3 regions of the Pseudomonas sp. R1-1 genome follow, and region 3 is predicted to be linked to each of the others. Evidence: riboswitches for the same ligand, from Rfam matches in the RefSeq annotation. Region 3 holds a riboswitch; each other region holds the start of a gene.
What was found. A riboswitch is a leader RNA that binds a small molecule or an ion and turns the genes downstream of it on or off. The one in region 3 is predicted to bind cobalamin.

Region 1 (3,267 bases), 880 kb from region 3:
CGACAAAACCGATCGAACCGACAATCGAGACCATCACCGCCGTGACCAACGCCGCGCAACCGATCAGCAGAATCTGCACGCGGCGCACTGGTATGCCGAGCGACGCCGCCGAGTCCGCGCCAAAGGTAAACGCATCCAGCGCCCGCCGATGCCACAGGCACACAACCAGCCCGAGCAGGGCCACCGGCACCGCCAGCCACACCGATGGCCAGCGCACCCCGCCGAGGTTGCCGAGCAGCCAGAACATGATTCCGCGCGCCTGCTCGGAACTCGCCGAGCGGGTAATCAAAAACGCTGTCAGCGCATTGAACAATTGCGATCCGGCAATCCCGGCCAGAATGATCTGCCCGGTACCGTTGGCCGAGCCACTGACCCGTGCCAGCAGAATCACCAGCACGAACGCCGTCACCGCACCGGCAAACGCACCGGCCGACAGCGACACCAGCCCGGCACCGACGCCAAGCAACGCGACCATTACCGCGCCAGTCGAGGCCCCGGCGGAGATGCCCAGCAAATAAGGATCGGCCAACGGATTGCGCAACAGCGACTGCAAGATCACCCCGCACGTTGCCAGCCCGGCACCGCAGGCTGCGGCGACCAAGGCGCGGGTCAGGCGGTAATTCCAGACGATGCCTTCATCGATGGGGTCGAGCACATAACCGGCGCCCCACAGCTTGTTGGCCAGCACCTGCAGCACCACGCCCGGCTCGATCGAAGTCTCACCGATCGCCACGCCGCCCATGAGCGCGAGCGCGAGCGTCAGCACAACCAGCAGCGAACGGATCAGGCGTCTGCTCATGGCGCCAGGTCGTAGGCGTTGATGGCGGCGGCGAGTTGCGCGAGGCCGTCGAAGGTGCGCAGGCTGGCCTGCATGGCCATGGCGTCGAGGATGATGATGCGGTTGTGTTTCACCGCGTCCATGTTGCGCGTCACCGGGTCGCTGCGCAGGAAGGCAAGTTTCTTCTGATAATCGTCAGCCGGGAAACGCCGACGATCCATGCGCGCGATGACCAGGAAAGTCGGGTTGGCCTTGGCAATGGTTTCCCAGCCCACGGTTGGCCATTCTTCATCCGACTCGACCACATTGCGCACGCCCAGGGTGCTCAGCATGAAATCCGGAACGCCTTTGTGACCGGCCACAAACGGCTCGATGTCCATCTCGGCGCTGGAAAACCAGACCACTGCGCTGACGTCTTTGCGCTGCTGGGTTTTCGCCGTGGCGATCGATTGCGCGAGGCTGGCCTTGAGCTGTTCGTTGAGCTGTTCGCCACGCGCCTGCACATCGAAAATCGCCGCCAGTTGGCTCACGCTCTTGTAAATGCTGTCGATGCGAAACGGTGCAAGGCGCGTCCCATCGGAGCCAACGAGATTGTCCTTGGCTTCGCAGTCGGAGGGCAGCAGGTAGGTCGGAATCTTCAACTCATGGAACTGCTCGCGGGTGCCGACCGCACCTTGCGGGCCGACCATCCATTCCAGCTCCACGGCGACCAGTTCCGGGCGCTTGCCGATCACCGCTTCGAAGCTCGGTTCGTTATCAGCGAGGCGCTCTATCTTTTCGTTCTGCGCCTTGTAGTTCGCCAGCACGTCGTTGAACCACAGCGAAGTGCCAACGACTTTGTCGCTCAGCCCCAGGGCATAGAGCATTTCCGTGCCGGCCTGGCCGATGGTAACCGTGCGTGCCGGGGCGTGCTGGAAGGTCAGGGTACTGCCGCAGTTCTCGATCGTCAGCGGATAAACCGTGGGCGCCGCTTGCGCGAAAGCGCAAAGGCCCAGACCGGTGAACAGGGTGGCAATACGGGGCAGCAGCATGGGGCAGTCTCCAATGGAACCGTACGGGGAGGGCGGGTACGGTTTGGAAACACACCATCAAGCGCTGTCAGCAAACAGCGCAAGGCCGGTCATCGCGCAAAAAAGCGCACGGCACGATGTCCTTCCCGGACACCCCGCCGGTTAGTAGTCATTGTGCCGGCAGGTCTCCTGACTGATGCGTCATCGCCTGGCTCCGGCCTTCCCGGGGGTTACCCAGTGGCAGTCGAGGAGCAGGCTCGGCACCTACAGTTGCGGGGGCAGTTCCGATCGATGCTGAGCAAGCACCTCGGATTCCCTATTAATCCCGTGTGGAAACCGGCGGCGGCATGGTAGACGATTTGGGCGGTTGAGGGGGAGATCAATCTGTTGAAAAGCCCCTCACCCTAGCCCTCTCCCGGAGGGAGAGGGGACTGACCGCGGTGGATGCGAGGGCTACGTCGACATGAAATACCGAGTCGAATGCAAATTTCAAAACCAACCGAAATCGGCTCCCTCTCCAGGGGGAGAGGGCTGGGGTGAGGGGCCGGGTCACTACAAGGCCAAAGCCGAACGCATGCTTTTGACCACCAACCTCCCGATCCTGAAAAAACCACACAACCCTGATTTGCAATCCACGAACCCCCAACGCTAATATACGATCCATATACATTCCGTATCGGATTACCGCCATGGGCATCGTAAAAATTTCCGAAGACATGCACGAAAACCTGCGCATCTCCAGCAACGCACTCAGCCGCTCGATCAACGCGCAGGCCGAGCACTGGATGCGCATCGGCATGCTCGCCGAGTTGCACCCCAATCTCGACCACAGCGCGATCTGCCGTTTGCTGATCCGCGCCGAACAGAACGGCGGGCTCGACCTGCACCAACTGACACAGGAAGTCGCCCTCGCATGAGAAACCAGATCAAGCTCAACACCCCGGCCGAGATCGAAAAATCCCGCGCGGCCGGCAAACTGGCCGCCGAAGTGCTGGCGATGCTGGTGCCCCACGTCAAGGCCGGGGTGACTACCGATGAACTGGATCGGCTGTGCCACGACTACATCGTCAATGTGCAGAAAGCGGTGCCGGCCAACGTCGGTTATCACGGCTTTCCGAAAACCGTCTGCGCCTCGGTCAATGACGTGGTCTGCCACGGCATTCCTTCTGCTACACCGTTGAAGGACGGCGATATCCTCAACCTCGACATCGCCGTGATCAAGGACGGCTGGTTCGGCGACACCAGCCGCATGTACGTGGTCGGTGAGGCCACGCCTGAAGCGCAACATCTGATCAAGACCACCTATGACGCCATGTGCGCAGGTATTCGTGCGGTCAAACCGGGCGCCACGCTGGGCGATATCGGTTACGCGATTCAGTGCCTTGCCGAAAAGGAAGGCTTTAGCGTGGTGCGCGAATATTGCGGCCACGGCATCGGCAAGATCTACCACGATGAACCGCAGATTCTGCATTACGGCTT
Region 2 (3,267 bases), 970 kb from region 3:
CGTCAGGTGTTACACCGTCCAATGTGGGAGCTAGCCTGCTAGCGATAGCGGTTTCAGAATCAGGCACAAACAGCGCGGCAATCGCAGTCGGGTTCGATGGAAAATAAAAGTGCACATAAGAAGCTGTCATCCGCCCTTCACGATAAACCGCCTCGGCCCCGCGCCCGCCATTCGGGCTCAGCCCACGGGCAATCGGCGTCAGCTCGGTGGTCGTCAGCGAATGGTGATACGTGTGCCCGCGCAACGAGCCTTCCGGCAGATCGACCGCCTGCAGCGCCAAGGCCGCCAGACGCTTTTGCATCACCGCATCGCCCTGCAACAACCCGACCAGTTCAGCACGGGTGCCTTCGACATCGGTCAGCGAATCGAGCAGATACAGCATGCCACCGCATTCGGCCAGCAGCGGTTTGCCCGCCGCGTGGTGTGCACGGATCGCCTCGAGCATTGCAGTGTTCTGTGCCAGTGCAACGTGGTGCAGCTCGGGGTACCCGCCCGGCAGATACAGACTGTCCGCCTCGGGCAATTGCGTGTCGCGGATCGGTGAGAAGAAGCTCAACTCGGCGCCCATCGCCTGCAACAGATCGAGGCTTGCGCCGTAGGTGAAGGCAAATGCCTCATCGCGGGCCACCGCGATCCGCACGCCGTTCAACAACGGCTCGGCAGCAATCACATCCGGCGCGGCGAACTCGACTGCTGGCGGCAAGGCGACTTCGCAACTGCTGGCCAGTGCGTCGGCGGCAGCGTCGAGGCGCAGGTCCAGATCATTCAGTTCGCTGGCCTGTACCAGGCCGAGATGGCGGCTCGGCAGCTCGATACCGGTCTCACGCGACAAGGCGCCGTACCAGCGCAGGCCTTCGGTGAGACTGCCTTCAAGCAATTGCGCATGACGCAAGGTGCCGACGCGGTTGGCCAGCACTCCGGCGAATGGCAGGTCCGGCTGATATTTCGCCAGGCCCAACGCCAACGCACCGAAGGTCTGCGCCATGGCGGTGCCGTCGATCACCCCGAGCACCGGCACGCCAAAGTGTCGCGCCAGATCAGCGCTCGACGGCGTGCCGTCAAACAGGCCCATCACGCCTTCGATCAGAATCAGGTCCGCGTCGCCGGCGGCTTCCCACAACAGGCGACGGCTTTCCTGCTCGCCGACCATCCACATGTCCAGTTGATAGACCGGCGCACCGCTGGCGCGCTCGAGGATCATCGGGTCGAGAAAGTCCGGGCCGCATTTGAACACGCGGACCTTGCGCCCCTGATTGCGATGCAAACGGGCGAGCGCGGCGGTGACGGTGGTCTTGCCCTGGCCGGAAGCCGGCGCGGCAATCAGGACGGCCGGGCAGTGACGGGGCTGATTCAAAGTTCGACGCCTTTCTGCGCTTTGATGCCGGCCTGGAAGGCGTGCTTGAGCATGCCCATCTCCGTGACCGTGTCGCCCATCTCGAGCATTTCCGGCTTGGCGCCGCGACCGGTAACCACCACGTGCTGCATCGGCGGCCGCGCCTGCAAATCGCTGAGCACCTGATCGAGATCCAGATAGCCGTGCTTGAGGGCGATATTCAATTCATCGAGCACCACCAGCCCGATCGACGGATCGCGCAGCAGTTCGCGAGAAACTTCCCACGCCGCCGTGGCGGCGGCGATATCGCGCTGGCGATCCTGGGTCTCCCAGGTGAAACCTTCGCCCATCACATGGAAGCGCACTTGCTCGGGGAAGCGGCGGAAGAACAGCTCCTCGCCCGTGCTGTTGCGGCCCTTGATGAACTGCACCACACCGCACTGCATGCCGTGGCCCATGGCGCGGGCGAGCATGCCGAAGGCCGAGCTGCTTTTGCCTTTGCCGTTGCCGGTCAGCACCAGCACCAGGCCGCACTCGTCGGGCGAATTGGCGATGCGTTCGTCGATCACGGCTTTTTTACGCTGCATGCGCGCCAGATGGCGTTCGTCGCGCTCGGGGGAATCGGTCATGGGGAGCTCTCCGTTGAGACGGGTAAACGGCGGGCAGGCACAAGATTAGACGGCAAAAAGCCTGGCATCGCCCACCGTGATGCCGCTGGATGGATCAGGCCGGTCTCCGGGCTCATGAGCGGCGTAGGCCAGACTGCGCGCCTTCCCGCTGTTGAGCAGTGGCATTGAACGCAGTGTTCACTCATTTACCGTTGCGGGGGCAGCGCCGGGATCGTCGTGGCTTCGCGTGAAGACCACCCTCACCGGCTTCCCTGTTTCACTCTGTCGACGCAGGTCACAGAGCACCTGAAACAAGCGGCGAAGGTTAGAGGGTTGGGGGTGGAGCGTCAATTAAAGAGGCGGCCATCGGGCGAGAAACTGCCACCAATCAATTATCTGCGGGCAATCTTGTGCCAGACTGTGACAAGTGATATCAAAGAGCCATGCTTTTCTCGAAAAAGCACACCACAACAATAAGGACGATGACGATGCAAGGCATGATCATCAGCAACCCGCGCCTGGAATTCCTGCGCCCGGTGCTTGAACGCTGGTTTGACTGTATCGACCGCTACAACACCGTGCGCGGCGACGGCGATACGCCGTACTGGCATGATGAGAAAGCCAACCTCGGCCTGCTTTCGGCCGCAGCCTGGATGGCCGAACTGGTGACCTTGAACGACACCGTCACCCGCAAACAGAACGAAGACGGCGAGCGCAATGCCCGCGCCGATCTGTTTATCGCCGGCAGCGAAGACCGCGCCTTCATTCAAGCCACACAGCGCTGGCCACGGGTCAACAACCTCAACCTGACCCAAGCCCTGGCCGATATAACCTCTGACGCCAAACGCACCAGTTATGCCAGCGATCTCAAACTCGGCTGCCTGTTCGTCGCCCCGCAAAAAGCCCAGCACAGCGCCAGCCCCGAAGAGCTGCAGGACATGGTCGACGATCTGCAAAAGGGACACACCTGCGCCGTGGCCTGGTATTTCCCCTATGCCTACCGCAAATTGCACAGCGAAGCGGGCAACTATCACCCGGGCATTGCCGTGCTGTTCAAGGAAGCCCGCGGTTGAGCAGTTGAACCATCGGGCTTGCGCCCTCCTCTATGGTTAGGAATGCATTCATAGGGAAGATCAGCAATGCGCAAGCCCCACCTCGTTTTCGTCATCGCCCTCGCCGGCGGGCTCAGCGCCTGCGGCGAAACCTCTAGCCTGCAAGTCTCCGACGGCACTGGCCCGTCGCCGAAACTGCCGGAACCGAACAAGACCCTGATCCCGACGGTGAACATCGCCCCGGCGATCGGCTGGCCCGAGGGGGCAAAACCAA
Region 3 (3,267 bases):
GCCAGTTGCGCGGCCAATTCTTGCAGGCCCGGCTCGTCGCGCTTCAAATCGATGCTGGCCAGGGCCTTGATCGACTTGAGCTCGATGCGGTGCGCCTGCAAGGCCTGGTCGAGTAACGCGCGCAGCGTACTGGTCGGACAGCCGCGCTGGCAGCCGAGGCCGACCACCAGCGTCGACGCTGCGCGGTCATCGCTCATGCGTGGTATTGACCGTTGCTGTTGCGGCGGAACAACCAGGCGCTGATCAGGCCCAGTGCCAGCCAGAACGCCACGTTGGTCAATTGCGAAGCGATCTTGAACCGGGTTTCCAGCGCTTCGGGCGCGAGCATCGAATGCACCAGCGGTTGCGGCGCGCCGATCACATGCGGCACCGCGAGAATCGCCACACCGAGCAGCTTCATCAGCCAGTGCCGGCTAAAGGCGATCAGCGACAGGCCGACCGCGGTCGAGGCCGCAGTGCCGATCCACCACATCTGTCGCGAAGCCAGATCAGCCGCAGCGGTGCCCGGCAATTCCGGCGGCAGGCCCAGCGTTGGCGCCAGCACGAACGTCGCGTAACCGGCCAGCCCCCAGAGCAGGCCTTGCGCGGTCGAGCGCGGCGCACGCAGGGTGTACAGACCGGCAAGCATCAGGGCGAAACCGACCGCTACCACCAGATTGCCAGCGGTGGTCGAAACCACCCGCTGCCAGCCGTTTTCCGGCTCCCAGGCTTCGCCGTCATGGCTGTGCGCCGCGGTGCCGGCCGCGTGTTCGTGGACTGCGGCGACCGGCTCGGATTTTTCATAGGTTTCCGCCTGAAGAATCAGCGGCGAGACCCAGAAGCTTTGCAGCAGCGTGAGGAGCAGGGCGGCCAGCAGGCCAGTGAAACCTGCGGTTTGCGCAATTCGCTTGATCATTCGACAGGTCTCAGTGGCACGGGAACGCAGCGCTGTGGCGGGTATCGTGGGCCGCGTTGTGCACCGCTTCGATATGCGAGAAACCGGCGAAATACACCAGCCCGGCGCCGAGAATCGAGGCGAAGGCGGCGGCAATCAGGCGTTGGCTCAGGGTGGTGGTGCTGGCGATTTTGTCCGCGTTGCTGGCGGTGCTGCTGATGATCGACATGGCGCTTCCCTATGGAGTGTCAGGGGCAGTCGAACGCATGCGGACCCTGCGTGACGGACACGCGGAGGTACGAACAGCGCCCGCCCACCGCGGGTTTGTTATGTCCAGTGACGCTGATTGCGCACCGTGTGTTGCGGGCCGGTCTCCGGGCTCACGAGGGGTTGGCGCCGGGCCAATCTGCAAGCGTCACCTTCCCATGCCGTTGGCACAGTGGTTTTGACGCTTCGCTCGCTTACCGTTGCGGGGGCAGCACCGGACTGACATGGCTCTGAGTAAAGCACATGATTCACCGGTTTCCCGTTTCACCCTGTGAAGGGCACCCGTAACAAGGCGTACAGGAGAGCATGCGGGTGGGTTTGAGTCAATTTTCGGTCGCGAGTGAATATCCAGGGTTGCTGACGGCGGTTTCGTCTGGCGGCGAGTTACTTTGGCAAACGCCCCAAAGTAACCAAAGGTCTTCGCCCTGACGTTCGGCCTGTCGGTCATGATCCCAATCCAGACATTGACCCGCCATTGCACCATGCGTAGCCTTGCGCCTTCGAGGTTCTTCGGTATCTGCCGAAGCTAAGAAGGGAACGCGGTCAAAGCCGCGGCTGCCCCCGCAACTGTGAACGGTGATGTTCGCTGCCACGCCACTGCCAGCTCGGTCAACGAGCCCGCGGGAAGGCGCAGCGAACGCCAGGCCTGGCGCCTGAACACTGTCAGCCAGGAGACCTGCCTCGTCACAGATTCTCACTTTCAACCGGGCGGGGTGATCCGGTGGCGAATACTTCCGGCGCGCGTGCGCGTGGCCGGTTCTCGTCCCGTATGCCCGCCGCTTTGCCAAAGGGCATACCGATGAAAACACTGGCCAAACTCCCCGTCACCATCGTCACCGGTTTCCTCGGTTCGGGCAAAACCACCTTGCTGCGGCACATGCTCGATAACGCCCAGGGCCGGCGCATTGCGGTGATCGTCAATGAGTTTGGCGAGCTGGGCATCGACGGCGAAATCCTCAAGCAGTGCACCATCGGTTGCACCGAAGAAGAAGCCAGCGGCCGCGTTTACGAACTGGCCAACGGCTGCCTGTGCTGCACGGTGCAGGAAGAGTTTTTCCCGGTGATGCGCGAACTGGTCGCGCGTCGCGGCGATCTCGATCACATCCTCATCGAAACCTCAGGCCTGGCCCTGCCAAAACCGTTGGTGCAAGCCTTCCAGTGGCCGGAAATCCGCAGCGCCTGCACCGTTGATGCGGTGATCACCGTGGTCGACAGCCCGGCCGTGGCCGCCGGCACCTTCGCCGCGTTTCCGGATCAGGTCGATGCCCAGCGCAAGCTTGACCCGAACCTCGATCACGAATCGCCGCTGCACGAACTGTTCGCCGACCAACTGGCCAGCGCCGATCTGGTGATCCTCAACAAGGCCGACCAGACCAGCGCCGAAGATCTTGCGCGCGTGCGTGCTGAAGTCGCGGAGGAGCTGCCGCCCGCTGTAAAAATCATTGAAGCGAGCAACGGCCGTCTGCCGCTGGACGTGTTGATCGGCCTCGGCGCCGGTTCCGAAGAGCACATCGACAGCCGTCACAGTCACCACGACCATCACCACGACGGTGATGACGATCACGATGACCACGATCACGACGCCTTCGACTCGATCTCCATCGAACTGCCGCAAGCCGACGAAAGCCTGCTGCTCGACGCGCTGACGCAACTGGTGGTGCAGCACGGTATCCTGCGCGTGAAAGGCTTCGCCGCGATTCCGAACAAGCCGATGCGCCTGCTGATTCAGGGCGTGGGTACGCGCTTCGACAAGCATTTCGACCGTCAGTGGGGCGCCGACGAAGCGCGCGTGACGCGACTGGTGTTGATCGGCCAGGAATTGGACGCAGCACAACTCGAAGCGCAATTGCGCGCCGCGCTCAGCGTTTAAGTCATGCACCTGCTCAGGACCCAGCCCGGCGGTTTCGTCTCGGATGACAATATTGCCGACCTTGGCCAGACGCCTGCCGAGCTGGTGATCCTGTGCAGCGGCGATTCCAGCCTCGCGCTGCTCGCCGAAGCGGCGCAGCAGTTGCCACAAGACTACCCGAGCCTGCGTCTGGCCAACCCGATGCAGGTGCAGAATCACGCCTCGGTCGATCTGTACGTCGACGAAGTGTTGCGTCACGCCAAGCTGATTCTGATTT

Region 1: it holds a riboswitch for cobalamin, as region 3 does, so the genes downstream of both, J3P75_RS11510 (ABC transporter substrate-binding protein) here and cobW (cobalamin biosynthesis protein CobW) in region 3, are expected to answer to the same signal.
Region 2: it holds a riboswitch for cobalamin, as region 3 does, so the genes downstream of both, cobO (cob(I)yrinic acid a,c-diamide adenosyltransferase) here and cobW (cobalamin biosynthesis protein CobW) in region 3, are expected to answer to the same signal.

Annotation. Positions count from the first base shown of each region.
Region 1 is NZ_CP071663.1:2,518,477-2,521,743, forward strand. Features, by position in the region: gene J3P75_RS11505 (FecCD family ABC transporter permease) at 1-799, opposite strand, end outside; gene J3P75_RS11510 (ABC transporter substrate-binding protein) at 796-1,809, opposite strand; cobalamin riboswitch at 1,951-2,144, opposite strand; gene J3P75_RS11515 (ParD-like family protein) at 2,478-2,705, shown strand; gene map (type I methionyl aminopeptidase) at 2,702-3,267, shown strand, end outside.
Region 2 is NZ_CP071663.1:4,365,872-4,369,138, forward strand. Features, by position in the region: gene J3P75_RS19530 (cobyrinate a,c-diamide synthase) at 1-1,354, opposite strand, end outside; gene cobO (cob(I)yrinic acid a,c-diamide adenosyltransferase) at 1,351-1,962, opposite strand; cobalamin riboswitch at 2,043-2,266, opposite strand; gene J3P75_RS19540 (hypothetical protein) at 2,430-3,014, shown strand; gene J3P75_RS19545 (PQQ-dependent sugar dehydrogenase) at 3,081-3,267, shown strand, end outside.
Region 3 is NZ_CP071663.1:3,400,218-3,403,484, reverse strand. Features, by position in the region: gene J3P75_RS15380 (cobalamin biosynthesis protein) at 1-197, opposite strand, end outside; gene J3P75_RS15375 (CbtA family protein) at 194-895, opposite strand; gene J3P75_RS15370 (CbtB domain-containing protein) at 906-1,103, opposite strand; cobalamin riboswitch at 1,223-1,442, opposite strand; cobalamin riboswitch at 1,628-1,839, shown strand; gene cobW (cobalamin biosynthesis protein CobW) at 1,941-3,011, shown strand; gene cobN (cobaltochelatase subunit CobN) at 3,015-3,267, shown strand, end outside.